Regions from separate parts of the Bacillus sp. Bwzl_19 genome, predicted to be linked through region 4. Evidence: riboswitches for the same ligand, from Rfam matches in the RefSeq annotation. Region 4 holds a riboswitch; each other region holds the start of a gene.

Region 1 (3,570 bases), 240 kb from region 4:
AAATTCTTCGCCAGACGTGACTCGGTATCCTTGTTTTTCGTAAAACGGAACCGCCTGTGTCTGCGCATGTAAGATAAAGCTGTCGGCGCCCTTGGCTTCCGCCGCTTTTTCAAGCGCCCGCATAATGATGGCGCCTACACCGAGAGAGCGATGGCTTTTCATCACGCAGATGCGCTCTAATTTTCCATGACCGTCTTTCAAGCGCCATCTGCCGGCTCCGACCGGCTGGCCGCCGTCATATACGACAATATGCTCTGACGTGTCTTCGAATTGATCAATTTCTTCTTCTTCCGGAACGTGCTGCTCTTTAACAAAGACCTCTTTTCTGACGAAAAAAGCGTCGTTCAGCTGTTTTTCCGTTTTTGCAATGATGGCTTCCAAACAGTTATTCTCCCTTGCCTAATAAAAATGTTTCGTACACAGTCCATGAGCCGTTATCCAGCTGGTAGAGCAAGTGAAAACGGTCGATGACTTCTTCGTGGGAAATGTCCAGCATTTTCAGCTGCCCGAGTACGTCGGAATGTTCATCTGACGACAGCTTCTGGCCGACTGTGACATGCGGAACGAAGCTGTATTCCGGCTCTCCGGATAATGCTCCTGAGTAGCATTTCTCACTCAGCGTTTTTAATTCCTCCGTCGGCTCCGCTTTCATGTATATCACATTATTTACAGGAGAAAACGAGCTGTATTTTGTGATTTTCAGAACGAGCGGGTGCGACTCTTTCGCCGTCTGTCTCAGCTGTGATACGACCTGCTCGATTTCCTGTTCTGTCGCTTCAAACGGATCTCTTACCGTCAGGTGCGGCGGTATGAGCGCGTAGCTCGGGTCGTAGCGTTTCCGGTACGAATTTGCGAGATCCTGTAATTTTTTTGATGGAAATAAAACAATACCGTATTTCATGAAAGTTCCCTCCTTAAATGAATGGTTACAGCATTTTTTTCAGCGCCGGCGTTATGAGCGGCTGCCAGTAAGTCCACTTATGATCCCCGTCGAAGGTTTCATACGTGTATTCAGACTGTTTGCTTTCCAGCAGCTGTTTGAGCTCTTCGTTCGGCGCGGTGAAATCAAGAACCTGGCCGTCCGTTGTGTGAACGTCGGTTTCTTTTTCTCCGATTTGATGATAAACGGAAATCTGTTTGAGATCCTCCGACTCCCGGACGGCATCCAGGACGTGCCCGTCAACATACGGAGACTGCATGATGACGTTTCCGAACATGTTCGGATAGTCAATCGCCGTCATGAGCGAAACGGTTCCGCCGAGGGAATCCCCGATCATCGTGCGGCCGTATCCGACTTGATAAGTCGGGTATTCTTTGTCGATAAAAGGAACGAGCTCATTTGCGATAAACCGTTTATATGAGGCGAACTTAGAGCCTTCGGGATGGTATGTGTCTCTTCGCTCCCGCACATTTTTATAGGGGACGCCGATAATGATGCAGCGGTCAATTTCCCCCTTTGACATGAGCTCTTCCGCCTGCCGCCCGATTTTCCCTAATCTGAAGTAATCATGGCCGTCCTGGGCGATGACCGTATGATATTTATACAGGGGGGAGTAGGTGTTTGGCAGGTAGACCAGAACGGTCATTTCTTCTTCAAGCTCACGGGAGAAAAGTTTTTTCTCATGAATGATTCCGTTTTTCGGTGCCACTTCGCATTCCTCCAGGCCGCTTCTTGTCTTAATGGTTTTTCCCTATTGTACCATGAATTATTAGAAATTTCTTTCTTCAGATGCACTTCTTGAGAGAGTTCAGAAAATCAAAAAGTTGTTGAAATTCATTTTATAGTGAGTTAATATAGAACAATCAGAAAATACAAAACAATATTCTTATCACGAGAGGTGGAGGGACTGGCCCTTTGAAACCTCAGCAACCGGTTTGCTTTGCCGCAGGAAGGCAAAGTGCCAAGGTGCTAAATCCAGCAAGCGATTCACATGCTTGGAAGATAAGAGGAAGAGAAAAGCTCCTTCTTCTTATGAAGAGGGAGCTTTTTTATTTTTGAAAAAGGATGGTGCCTGCTGATGATGCAGCATGTTGAAACAAAATTAGCCCAAATCGGAAATAGAAGCGAAGAAGCAACGGGAACGGTCAGTCCGCCGATTTATCTGTCCACCGCTTACCGCCATAGAGGAATAGGAGAATCTACAGGCTTTGATTACGTGCGCACGAAAAACCCGACTCGCCAGCTCGTTGAAGACGCCATCGCCGTGTTGGAGAACGGTGCGAGAGGCTTTGCTTTCAGCTCGGGAATGGCAGCCATTCAAACCATTATGGCTTTATTTAAAAGCGGGGATGAATTGATTGTATCCTCCGATTTATACGGAGGCACTTACCGTTTGTTTGAAAATGAGTGGAGAAAATACGGGTTAAGCTTTATTTATGATGATTTCAGTGATGAAGACTGTTTACGCTCCAAAATAACGGAAAACACGAAAGCTGTATTTGTTGAAACGCCGACAAATCCGTTAATGCAGGAGGCGGACATAGAAAAAATCGCTCGGATTACGAAAGAAGCCGGCCTGCTTTTGATTGTGGATAATACGTTTTACACCCCGGTGCTCCAGCGTCCGCTTGAACTGGGAGCCGACATCGTCATTCACAGCGCCACAAAATATTTAGCCGGGCACAATGATCTCCTTGCCGGTCTGGCTGTCGTAAAGGATGAAGAGCTCGGCGACGTCATGTTTAATCACCAAAATGCGATCGGCGCCGTTCTCCCGCCGTTCGATTCGTGGCTTTTAATGAGAGGGATGAAAACACTCGGACTCAGGATGCGCCGTCATGAAGAAAACGCCCGTGAACTTGCGGAATTTTTAGAAAAAGAAGAGGAAATCGCCGATGTGTTATATCCCGGAAAAGGCGGAATGCTGTCTTTCCGGCTGCAAAAAGAGGAATGGGTCAATCCGTTTTTAAAGGCGCTGAAAACGATCTGTTTTGCAGAAAGTCTCGGAGGGGTGGAAAGCTTTATTACATACCCCGCGACACAGACGCACATGGACATTCCGGAAGATATCCGCATCGCAAACGGCGTCTGCAACCGTCTGCTGAGATTTTCAGTGGGAATTGAATATGCAGAAGATTTGAAGCGGGATGTAAAGCAGGCATTACAGCAAGTAAGAGAGGGGGCCGTGTCGCATGAGTAATCACAATTGGACGCTGGAAACCAAGCTTGTGCACAATCCATTTAAAACAGACGCAGCCACCGGAGCCGTCAGCGTGCCGATCCAGCATGCTTCCACATTCCATCAGTCATCATTTGAGGAGTTCGGGACATATGATTACAGCCGTTCCGGCACACCGACAAGAACAGCGCTTGAAGAAACAATTGCGGGTCTTGAAGGCGGAACGAGAGGTTTTGCTTTCAGCTCCGGAATGGCTGCGATTTCGACGGCATTTCTGCTCTTATCCCAAGGCGACCATGTGCTCGTCACGGAGGATGTTTACGGCGGAACATTCCGAATGGTGACTGAGGTGCTGTCCCGCTTCGGAATCGAACACACCTTTGTCGATATGACGGACACAGAAGCGGTCGCCTGCGCCATCCGGCCGAATACGAAAGCCATCTATATGGAA
Region 2 (3,570 bases), 420 kb from region 4:
TTCCTTACGTCAAACAGCAGCGTTTCGGCAGCCTGTGACGGCTCATAGCTCAAAATTCCGCTTAGCTCAAATGTCACCCAGTCACTGATGCTCGTGATATACGTCACTTCTTTCCATAATGACGGCTGTCTTTCTTTTAATCCGACAAGTTTCATTGCGGAAAATAAAGCGCTCGGGAGACGTCCGGTTTGCTGATGCACTTCATCTTTTAACTCAATTCCGCTTTCCCATTCGCGCCCTCTGTTATCAATATTGGGCAGACCGAGAAATGCTTTTTTATCTTTATTGATCAGAACAACTCCCTGCCTCTGGCTTGTTGAGGTAATTCCGATTAATGTAATATGAGGACTTTTGGCAATAACCGTCCTTGCCATCGCGCTGATTTTCGTCCATATTCTTTCCGGCGAGAAATAGCGGCCGTCTGGATAAAGCGGATCTGTCACATATTCAATGTCTTCCCTTTCAAGTGCGGTCACTTCGCCGCCGGCAGTCACAACCGCGACTCGCGCATTCCCCGTCCCGATGTCAAATACAAGGTAGCCTTTTTGTCCAGCCATTACAGCTTCCTCCTTTTCCTATCCCTTTGTTTCAAGTTCTCTTTTGTTATAAAGTTCACGTATTGAGCAGGTTTGATCTTTTTTCCATTTGAAAAGCGCTTCATTTAAAATCCTCACATGATGATCCTCCACTTCAAATGGTGCCCCCGCTAAATGGGGAGTCGCTAACACATTCGGCAAAGAAATGATTTCATAATCAGAAGATTCAGGCGGTTCGTGATAAAATACATCAAGGATCGCTCCTTTAATCCGCCGTTCTTTCAGCACCCGCAACAGCTCTTCTCTGTCTGTTACCGCCGCTCTTGACGTATTGACAAAAACAGCTTCTTGTTTCATCAATTGAAAGTGCTTGGCGCCGATAAGGCCGATGGTTTCTTCTGTGCGCGGCAAGTGAACGGAAACAATATCACTTTCAGAAAATACCCGTTCCATCGTCGTTTTTTCATACTCCCGGTTTTCATGATTGACAAATGGGTCATAGTACAGCACCTTACAGTCAAAGGCGGCCAATAGCCGGGCGATTCTCTGTCCAACAGCTCCGAAACCGATAAGACCGACTGTTTTTCCCGTCAGCTCATTTCCTCTGAATTTGACGTAAGCCTGCAAATAATCACCATTCCATTTCCCATCCTTCAGCCACTGATGGGAAGAATACGTATGACGCAAAAATGAAATCACATTTCCGATAAACAGTTCAGCAACGGCCTGGGCATTTCGGGCCGGTGTAAAGAAAACAGGAATCTTTCTTTTAGTCGCCGCCTCAATATCCACATTAGACGGCATCCCTCTGCAGACGCCGATAAAAGCGGAATCCGGCAATATGTCAATGACACGCTCAGATACCTCATCAAGTTCAGTAATAAGCCCCGCCGCATTTGTCTCTTGGATCATCCGGATTAATTCGTCTTCCCGATAAGCCCGGCCGTGCTTCTTCCACGGCCTGTGCACAGTCCGGCCGAACAGCTCTGTCAGCTCCTTCAGCCCCTCGTCGTGATATGGTGCGGTAATTACAACCGTCATGGTGCAAAACATCCTTTTCACATAAATTTTTTCACAAAAAAATCTCTTTCCCCGAAGAAGGAAAGAGATTCATATACCGTCTTTATCCGCTTGAAGCGTACAAATATGTATAGATCATTCTTTCCTATCTTTCAAGCGTACGCTTGCTGGAATTGGCACAATAAATGTTGCCGAGGTTTCATAGGGCCAGTCCCTCCACCTCTCTTGATAGAAAATAAAATGATGAAATTGTCAGGCTGTTTAAAAGAATAAACCCATCATAGAAAAGTCTTTCCTGGATGTCAACACTTTTTTCAGAATTGACGTTCGATTTTGAAATGTTATAATGCTTACAATATAAAAAAAGAGGAGAAATGGGCTATGAATTCTGCAGCAGAACAGCCAAACGGGGTCTTTAAGTCGGTATGCTCACTGGACTGTCCCGATCAATGCGGTTTGCTTGTGACAAAAAAAGACGGAAAAATCGTTAAAATTCAGGGAGACCCAGATCACCCTGTCACATCAGGAAACATATGCAACAAAGTCAGACACATGGCTGAGCGCATTTATGATGAGAAGCGGTTAACCGCTCCGTTAAAGCGGATTGGTGAAAAAGGCGAAGCAAAGTTTGCGCCTATTTCTTGGGAGGAAGCGATCAATACGATCAGTGCGCGCTGGAAAGAGCTGATTGCCGAAGAAGGAGCAGAAAGCATTCTTCCGTACAGCTTTTACGGCAATATGGGAAAACTGGCTGCAGAGGGAATGGACCGCCGTTTTTTCCATCGTCTCGGGGCGAGTCATCTTGAACGTACGATCTGCAGCAAAGCCGGATCTGAAGGCTATAACTATACAATGGGAGAAGGCGCGGGTACTGATCCTGAGGAGACCATCCATGCAAAGCTCTTTATTTTTTGGGGAATCAATGCTGTCAGCACAAATATGCACCAAGTCATGATTGCTCAAAAAGCCCGGAAAAAAGGAGCTAAAATTGTCGTTATCGATGTACATAAGAATCAAACCGGCCGGCTTGCCGATTGGTTTATTCCCATTCGTCCCGGCACAGATGCCGCACTCGCTCTCGGTATCATGCATGTCTTATTCGATGAGAACCTTCACGATGAAGCATTTCTCACAGAATACACCGAAGGCAGCGAAGAATTAAAAGCGCATATCAAACAGTATGATCCGGAAACGGTTTCTGTTATTACAGGCGTTAAAGCCGACAATATCAGACGTCTTGCGAGAATGTACGGTGAAGCCTCCCCTTCCCTTATCAGGATCGGAAACGGCATTCAGCATCATGACAACGGCGGAATGATCGTCCGCACCGTTGCCTGTCTTCCGGCTGTAACAGGACAATGGCTCAACACCGGGGGAGGCGCAATCAAACATAACAGTGCGGTATTAAACTATAACAGACAGGCGCTCCAGCGTCCTGATCTGCTATACGGCAGAAAGCCAAGATCATTTAATATGAACAGGCTCGGAAGCGTTCTTTTAGAAACAAATCCGCCCGTGCGCTCCCTGTTTATTTACGGCACCAATCCCGCAGTGGTTGCCCCGGAAGCGAATAAAGTCAGAAAAGGCCTGCTGCGGGAGGATTTATTTACAATCGTTCATGATTTATTTTTAACGGAAACCGCCAAATATGCGGATATTGTGCTCCCTGCTGCATCTGCTTTTGAAAGTACGGATTTTTACACGTCTTACTGGCATCATTTTATTCAGCTGCAAAAACCGGTGATCGAACCGTATGGAGACAGCAAATCGAATACAGAAGTGTTCCGTTTGCTTGCCGGGGCGATGGGCTTTACCGAGCGGGAGCTTCAGGATTCTGATGAAGAATTAATCAGACAGGCGCTGGACTGTCCCGACAACCCGTATATCGAGGATATTGATTACGATTCGCTCTCACGCCATTCCTTTATGAGAGCCAAACGGAAAAAACCGCTTTTCCCGGGCAAGCTCAAGACACCAAGCGGAAAAATTGAATTATATTCTGAAAAGATGAAAC
Region 3 (3,570 bases), 1.6 Mb from region 4:
ATCAAAGCCTGATATGCGGACATGGGCATACATTTGATATATCAAAACAAGGCTATGTGAATTTCCTCAATAAATCGGTCAAAACCCGCTATGACAGGCAGCTGTTCGAAGCGAGACACGAGCTTTTTGAGAGGCGGGAGTTTTTTTCGCCGGTTCAAAAAGAGATCGCCGTCATCATCAGCCGTATTCAATCTCCGCGAAAACAGGCGGCGGTATTGGATGCGGGATGCGGAGAGGGCTCCCATTTAGACGCTGTATGCAGATTGCTGCAGCCCGCTTTTTCCGTGACGGGAATCGGCATTGATATCTCGAAAGAAGGTGTGCTGCAAGCTGCAAAAGCCTTCGGGGATCATAATATTTTTGCCGTCGCTGATGTGGCGGATACGCCGTTTGCCGACAGCAGTTTTGATGTGATTCTGTCTGTTTTGTCACCTTGGAATTACAAGGAATGCAGCAGGCTTTTAAGAAAGGGCGGCACAGTCATTAAAGCGGTGCCGCGGCGCGATTACTTGAAAGAAGTAAGGGAATTCTTCTTCGGAGACAGTCCTGAACGGAATGATACCGCTGAGTCTGCGGCCGTCCGTTTCCAAACCGGCTTTCAAGCCTTTGAGCGCAAGCGGCTGTGTTACACGAAGACCTTATCGCAGCCTGATCTTGAGCTGCTTGTGAAAATGACGCCCTTAACATGGAAATGTTCTGATGAAAGCATTCAGCGCTTTATCAGCCGGAAAGCGGCTGATATTACGATAGATATCGATATTTTAATCGGAACCGATCCGCTGTAAAACGAAAAAGACACGCTGTAAGCGTGTCTTTTTTTTATTTCCAGACTTCATCGGCAATGTCGACGACATGGCGCAGTTTCGCCCATTGCTGTTCTTCTGTGATCAGATTTCCTTCCTCAGTCGAAGCGAACCCGCATTGCGGGCTGAGGCAAAGCTGATCCAGGCTGACATATTGAGAAGCTTCTTCAATCCGGCGTTTAACCGCATCCTTGTCTTCGAGTTCGCCGTGTTTCGACGTAATCAAACCGAGCACAAGCTGAAGATCAGAGCGTTTGACATAACGAAGCGGTTCAAAGCCGCCGGAGCGGGAATCATCATATTCCAAGAACAATCCGTCAAGGTCAAGTCCGTCAAAAATCGTTTCCGCCGCCGCATCATATCCGCCTTCAGCCGTCCATGTGGACTGGAAGTTGCCGCGGCAGATATGCATCGTAACCTTCAGATCGGCAGGACGATCTTTGATGGCGTCATTAATGGAAGCGGCGAACAGCCTGCGCAGCTCATCCGGCGTCGTGCCGAAAGCTTCAATCTGACGAAGCCCCGCCTCCGATAAGAAAACGGCCCATGCGGTATCATCGAGCTGAAGATAGCGGCACCCGGCGTCATAGAAAGCCTGAATCGCTTTTTTATACGCCTGTGATACATCATGCTGAAATTGTTGGTAATCGTTCTGATACGCCGCTTTTTCCAATTTTCCGCGGAAAAACAGCATATTCGGGCTTGGGATGGTCATTTTTGGCACAGCATCGCCGGCAATGCTGTGCAGGAATTTATAATCTTCAAGTATCGGATGCTGAGAAAATTCAATATCTCCCGTTACTTTAATGCCGCGCGCTTTCGTCTGTACGTTGTGGAACTGAATGCCGCTCTCAGGCGTAAACGCTTCGACGCCGTCTAAGTTTTCGAGAAAATCGAAATGCCACCAGGCACGGCGGAATTCGCCGTCTGTCACGACATTGAGGCCGGTTTCTTTTTGCTTTTCCACACTGCGGATGATTTCTTTGTTTTCGATTTCGCGCAGCTGTTCTGCCGAAATCTCATCAGCCGCTCTTTGCAGACGGGCTTGCTTCACAGCCGCCGGCCGCAGCAGGCTTCCGACCTGATCCGCGCGAAACGGCGGGTTTTTTCTTAGAAGAGTGTGCAATGGTTGCTCTGTGTTTTGCTGTGACATGAACGATTCCTTCTTTCCTGATGAAATATAAAAAAGCTCTTCCCTCGGATAGGGAAGAGCTTGCGTCCGCAAATCTCAACCTTATCTTCAGGATTTAGCACCATTCTGCTGAACAGCGGTTGCCGGGTATCATAGGGCCAGTCCCTCCACCTCTCTTGATAAGGAAATATGCTATTTTTCAGAATAAACTGTAATACTATTAATCTTAGTATGTTTTCTAGAATTGTCAATATATTTCGATAAATATTTTTATTTGTCACCCTCAAATAGAACCATATCAATCACAATTGCGATTGCGAGACAAAGAACGATATCCTCTTCATTTTCAATCTGCAGATGATAGGAATCGCCCCAGCTCATCCATGTTTTACTGACGGTCATCCGGCTTGATTTTCCGTCTGTCACTTGAAAATTCCGTCCCCACACGTCGCCGGTAATATCCCAGCCGAGGCCGGAAATTTCAAATTTCGGTTTGAAAAACGTTACTTTCTTGATGACTTGGCATACAGGTTTGCCGCTTACGGAAATCTCGTAACGGGGAACGAGCGACATCAGTTTCTGACTGACGCTGGCGAGTGTGCGTCCGTCCAAATCAGTCAGCTTCAGTTCATCGCCGAACGAAAACAACTTTCCCTCCGCATTGAAGACTTCTTTTCCGCTTTCAAGAAACACTTGAAACCGATTCTTAAATGTAAACACCCGCTCTTTGATATAAAAATGATTCATAAAAAAACTCCTTTTTTATGTTGTACGTAAAAAGGAGGCGGATGGTTTCATATAGGCAGGTGCATAAAAAAAGGCTGCCGATTTTGCGGCAGCTGTCGTTTTTTATGATAGCGGCATCCGGCGTTTTTGACGGATCGCATTTAAATCAATGATGTTATTCGTGTCGGCAGCTGTCACCAGCGGGCTTGTCTTTGGCGTTTTCCGGCGGTTGTCCTTACTGAAAGAGAAAACCAGGTATCCTGTCAAAGCAGCAAAAATAAGTAGCATCATTTTACATACCTCCCAAAAAAAGTTTTGGTATTATTATTGTACGAAAAAACAAACGAAAAGTATTCAAACAATTGTCACTTTTTTAAAAAATAACGACATTTTCCGTAAAAACGACTATAAGTTGCAAGGGATTTCACTCATGTTGTGGTTCTATAGATTGTATCGGCTGCTGAATGATTAACGTTTATATCACTTTTTTACTATTTTTTAACAGAGTCGAATTAACTAATTCAGTGTTTTCGTTTGCCTTGTGTTATTCAGTACCCTAAAAAATCCTATGATATGCAAAATAACTGCTTCTAACAGATGATTATAGATTGACAGCGCTTTCTTTATTTTTTGTAAGAAAACGATAAGTTATCTTAAAAAAATCGTTTGAACATTTTCCGCAGCTTTTTAAAAGGATTTGATTTCGTTTCCAAAACGCGCGGGTCTTTTAAGGTTTTTTTCAATTCTTTCGCTACAGTGCCTCTTGCCATAGTCTTCACTCCTTTTTTCCATTTCATACCTTATATACGTAAAGAAAGAAGGAAAGGTTTCACGTGAAAGAAAAAAACCAAAGCAGGGGGCTTTGGTTTTACGCGCGTTCTTCAAACAGCCTGGCGATTTCAACAATAA
Region 4 (3,570 bases):
ATTGCGGATTAATACCGCGCCTGATTCGGTGTCTGCATGGCGCACGAAACTTTCGGCCAATGCCGGGATGTGCGCCGGATTGTCAATGATCGGAACGGTCACCGACGCGTTTTCCTCCCACAATCCGAGCGCCTTAATAATCTCCTGCCCCTGAAAGGTGATTTGTTTTTCATCTCCGTAGAGCTCTGAAATGACATTATTATTAACGGTATGGACATGCAGACAGCAGCCCGCGTCTGTCTTTTTGTATAAGTAAGTATGGAGAAGCGTTTCTGCCGAGGGTTTTAAGGAATGGCCGGTCTCAGCGGGCCTCCCGTTCTCATCGACTAAGAGAAAATCTTCGTCTGTTTCTTTTCGTTTGTCTTTGCCGCTTGCCGTAACGAGAAAAGTCAGCGGCCCGTCGGATACTTTAATGGAAAGATTTCCGCTCGTTGCCGGAAACCAGTCTCTTTCAGCCAGCTCGCGCTTTACCTCGGCAAGTTCGCGCCAGCGTTCTTCTTTTGCAGCCATGCCTGCACCTCCCCGATGTTTTCGATGCCTGTTTTCACCTCATGAAAATCTTGAAAAGGCAGATGCCGAAGACCGAGTTCTTCGCATTCAGTCAAAAGATAATCCCTTGCAAAGCACATATCGGATAATTTTGCAGCCTCGAGGTCCGTGACCGAATCACCGATCATAATGAGAAAATTCTGCTGATCGGACAGCTTTCGGATCACTGACGGTTTGCAGCAGCCGCATTGATTCGTGCAGCCGCCGTCACAGGCGTGCGGCCAATTGATATGAATATATTCATTGTCAAAGGATGCATGATTACAGAAAATCCGCTCCTTTTCTACGATGCCTTCCAAAAGCGGATGCACAAAAAAGTCCATTCCCCCGCTTACGATATAAAACGGGAGATCGTTTGACCGGACAAACGAGACAAAATCCAAAAAGCCGTCCCTTAATTTCGCATCCTTCAGGATAAAATCAGTCAGCTCTTCTTTTAAGCTACTCGGCAGCAGCCCGAACATCCGGCCGACTCCTTCCTGAATTGATAGGCTTTTAGACAGAACACCGTCTTTTAATTCAAGCCACTCAGGAGGCGCGAATTCTTTCATCATACTGACAATGTTGTCGTTCATGGTAACCGTTCCGTCGAAATCACAAATAATCAGCGGTGTGCGGGTCATACGGCTTCCACCCTTCCCCATTTGTCTAATGCGAGCTGAAGATCTTTGCACGACGCGGCTTTTTCTTCAATCGGCTGGGCTTCAAGCACCGCATCAATGATAGCGCGGAACGCTTTGCCGCCGCCCTCTGCTCCGTTCGGATGGCCGTGAACGCCTCCGCCCGCATTTATGATGTGATCAATGCCGAAATCACGCATCAAAAACGGCACCATGCCGGGATGAATGCCTGCTGACGGGACGGCAAACGAGGGATGAAAGACATCGTCTTTTACACATTCATCGTGAATCGCAAGCGCCGACTCCTTCGGCAGTGCAACAGATCCGTAAGGTGACGGAAATAAACTGAAATCAGCGCCGCAATAGCGGTTCAGCTTGCCGAGCAAAAGCGCATGCGATAAACCGTAAACGGGAGATGATGTGAATGCGCCGCTGACTGCCGGATGCGCCATAATCGGAAGCGGGATTTCACCGTCTTCCGCAAGGCTTTGCATCACATCCAAACCGTAGGCGAACACATTCAGCAAGAGGGCGTCCGCCCCGAGCTCCGCCGCGCGTCTCGCTTTATCCCGCAATTCAGCAGTTCTCCCCGTCAGGTTCACGGCATACAGCGTTTTATGCCCCGTCTCCTCCCGGGTTTCCTTCAGGACTTGTTTTCCTTCAATAATGCGGGTTTCAAACGGAGCCAGCTCATTTTCAAAGAAAATTTCGTCGTCTTTAATAAGATCCACGCCGCCGAGCGCCTGCTGTCTGAGCTGTTCTTTAATGTCACGGAGATCCCGTCCGATCACCCCTTTAAATATGCTCATCAAAAGCGGTCTTTCAAATTCGCCCAGCAGTTTGCGGATGCCGTATATGCCGAACTTCGGCCCGGGAAGAGAGCGTTTAAACCCTTCGGAAAACTCAAGATCAGTCAATTTTATTTTTCCGTCCAGTGACAGCTTTCCGAATACAGTCGTCAGGACGGCGGGTATGTCTCTTGAGAAGTTCGCCTCAGGATAGGCGATGGTGATGACGGCCTGTTTTTCGTTTTCCGGGGTTCCTTCTTTCTCCTCAACTTTTACGACCCGGCCTTTATGCTTTCTGAGCTGTTCCTGCTTCACAAGGGGCAGATCTGTCCAGGAACCTACCGTCAGCCCCGCTGCAATCTGTTCCGCCCGCTTTTCACTATCTGTTGTGTCCGTCAGAAGATATGTTGCCAATACTTCGCTCATGCGTGAACGCCTCTCTTTCTTTCGAAAAACATAAAAAAACCTCTTCCGTATGAGCAGAAAGAGGCTTCGTGTTATGTCCGAATCTTATCTCTCAGCTCCTGCTGCAAGAATTAGCACCGTGCTTTAACAGTCGGTTGCCGGGCTTCATCGGGCTCGTCCCTCTGCCTGCTCTTGATAAGAATAATGATTTTATAAAGTATTTTGAATTATCGCATTGTTATTTTGATATGTCAATGCTTTTTCGGGTGAAAAGATTGAGTTTCCCGATCCGTTCCGCAGCCTCTTTAAGTCTTTCTTCACTTGTCAGAAGACCGACTCTGATATAGCCCTCCCCCCATTTTCCGAACCCGTTTCCGGCTGCGACCGCGACATTTGCTTTTTCCAGCAGCAGATCTGAAAACGACTGTGATGTATAACCGTCCGGCACCGGGAGCCATGCAAAAAAAGAGCCCGCGGGAGCCGTGACATCCCAGCCGATATCGCGGCATGCTGCAATCCATGCATTTCGTCTCGACTCATATCTGTCATTTTGCGCTGCGACGCACGCCTGATCAGCTAAAAGAGCTGCTGCCGCCGCCTGCTGCGCGGCGGGAAACAGGCTGACAAACATATGATCCTGATAAAGGTTGATCGCTTCGATAACAGACGCGTTTCCGGCGGCAAATCCGACACGCCAGCCCGCCATGTTATAAGTTTTTGACAAGGTATAGATTTCAATTCCTGTCTCTTTTGCACCTTCCGTCTGCAAAAAGCTCAGCGGTTTATGCCCGTCGTAGCCGACTGCTCCGTATGCGAAATCATGTACGACACAAATGCCGTTTTGTTTTGCAAAGCTGACCGTTTCCTCAAAAAACGCCTCTGTCGCCACAGCACCGGTCGGATTATTCGGATAATTGAGATACAGCAGCTTCGCCTCATTCTGCACCTTTTCAGGAATTGCGCTGTAATCAGGGAGAAACCCTCTATCTTCCGTCAGCGGCATCATTTCCATTTTCGCTTTCGCAAGGGCGACACCCGACCAGTAATCAGGATATCCGGGATCAGGCACAAGAATTGTATCTCCCGGGTTCAAAAGACATTGCGGAAGCTCTACAAGTCCCGCCTTGCCTCCGAACAGCACGGCCACTTCCGTTTCCGGATCAAGCGTAACCCCGTACTCCCTTTCATAAAATTCAGCGGCTGCTTTT

Evidence for each region. A riboswitch is a leader RNA that binds a small molecule or an ion and turns the genes downstream of it on or off. The one in region 4 is predicted to bind S-adenosylmethionine.
Region 1: it holds a riboswitch for S-adenosylmethionine, as region 4 does, so the genes downstream of both, ACW5MY_RS06185 (methionine biosynthesis PLP-dependent protein) here and mtnW (2,3-diketo-5-methylthiopentyl-1-phosphate enolase) in region 4, are expected to answer to the same signal.
Region 2: it holds a riboswitch for S-adenosylmethionine, as region 4 does, so the genes downstream of both, ACW5MY_RS09510 (2-hydroxyacid dehydrogenase) here and mtnW (2,3-diketo-5-methylthiopentyl-1-phosphate enolase) in region 4, are expected to answer to the same signal.
Region 3: it holds a riboswitch for S-adenosylmethionine, as region 4 does, so the genes downstream of both, ACW5MY_RS18585 (5-methyltetrahydropteroyltriglutamate--homocysteine S-methyltransferase) here and mtnW (2,3-diketo-5-methylthiopentyl-1-phosphate enolase) in region 4, are expected to answer to the same signal.

Annotation. Positions count from the first base shown of each region.
Region 1 is NZ_CM142729.1:1,173,747-1,177,316, forward strand. It holds gene ACW5MY_RS06170 (GNAT family N-acetyltransferase) at 1-381, opposite strand, end outside; gene ACW5MY_RS06175 (YjcG family protein) at 386-901, opposite strand; gene ACW5MY_RS06180 (esterase family protein) at 927-1,649, opposite strand; SAM riboswitch class I at 1,824-1,949, shown strand; gene ACW5MY_RS06185 (methionine biosynthesis PLP-dependent protein) at 2,019-3,140, shown strand; gene metC (cystathionine beta-lyase) at 3,133-3,570, shown strand, end outside.
Region 2 is NZ_CM142729.1:1,827,649-1,831,218, forward strand. It holds gene ACW5MY_RS09505 (FGGY-family carbohydrate kinase) at 1-557, opposite strand, end outside; gene ACW5MY_RS09510 (2-hydroxyacid dehydrogenase) at 576-1,577, opposite strand; SAM riboswitch class I at 1,699-1,791, opposite strand; gene ACW5MY_RS09515 (molybdopterin oxidoreductase family protein) at 1,938-3,570, shown strand, end outside.
Region 3 is NZ_CM142729.1:3,504,034-3,507,603, reverse strand. It holds gene ACW5MY_RS18590 (methyltransferase domain-containing protein) at 1-785, shown strand, start outside; gene ACW5MY_RS18585 (5-methyltetrahydropteroyltriglutamate--homocysteine S-methyltransferase) at 820-1,956, opposite strand; SAM riboswitch class I at 2,035-2,121, opposite strand; gene ACW5MY_RS18580 (LURP-one-related/scramblase family protein) at 2,206-2,682, opposite strand; gene ACW5MY_RS18575 (hypothetical protein) at 2,785-2,952, opposite strand; gene pepT (peptidase T) at 3,530-3,570, opposite strand, start outside.
Region 4 is NZ_CM142729.1:1,409,509-1,413,078, reverse strand. It holds gene ACW5MY_RS07510 (methylthioribulose 1-phosphate dehydratase) at 1-510, opposite strand, end outside; gene mtnX (2-hydroxy-3-keto-5-methylthiopentenyl-1-phosphate phosphatase) at 468-1,172, opposite strand; gene mtnW (2,3-diketo-5-methylthiopentyl-1-phosphate enolase) at 1,169-2,383, opposite strand; SAM riboswitch class I at 2,465-2,564, opposite strand; gene ACW5MY_RS07495 (pyridoxal phosphate-dependent aminotransferase) at 2,601-3,570, opposite strand, start outside.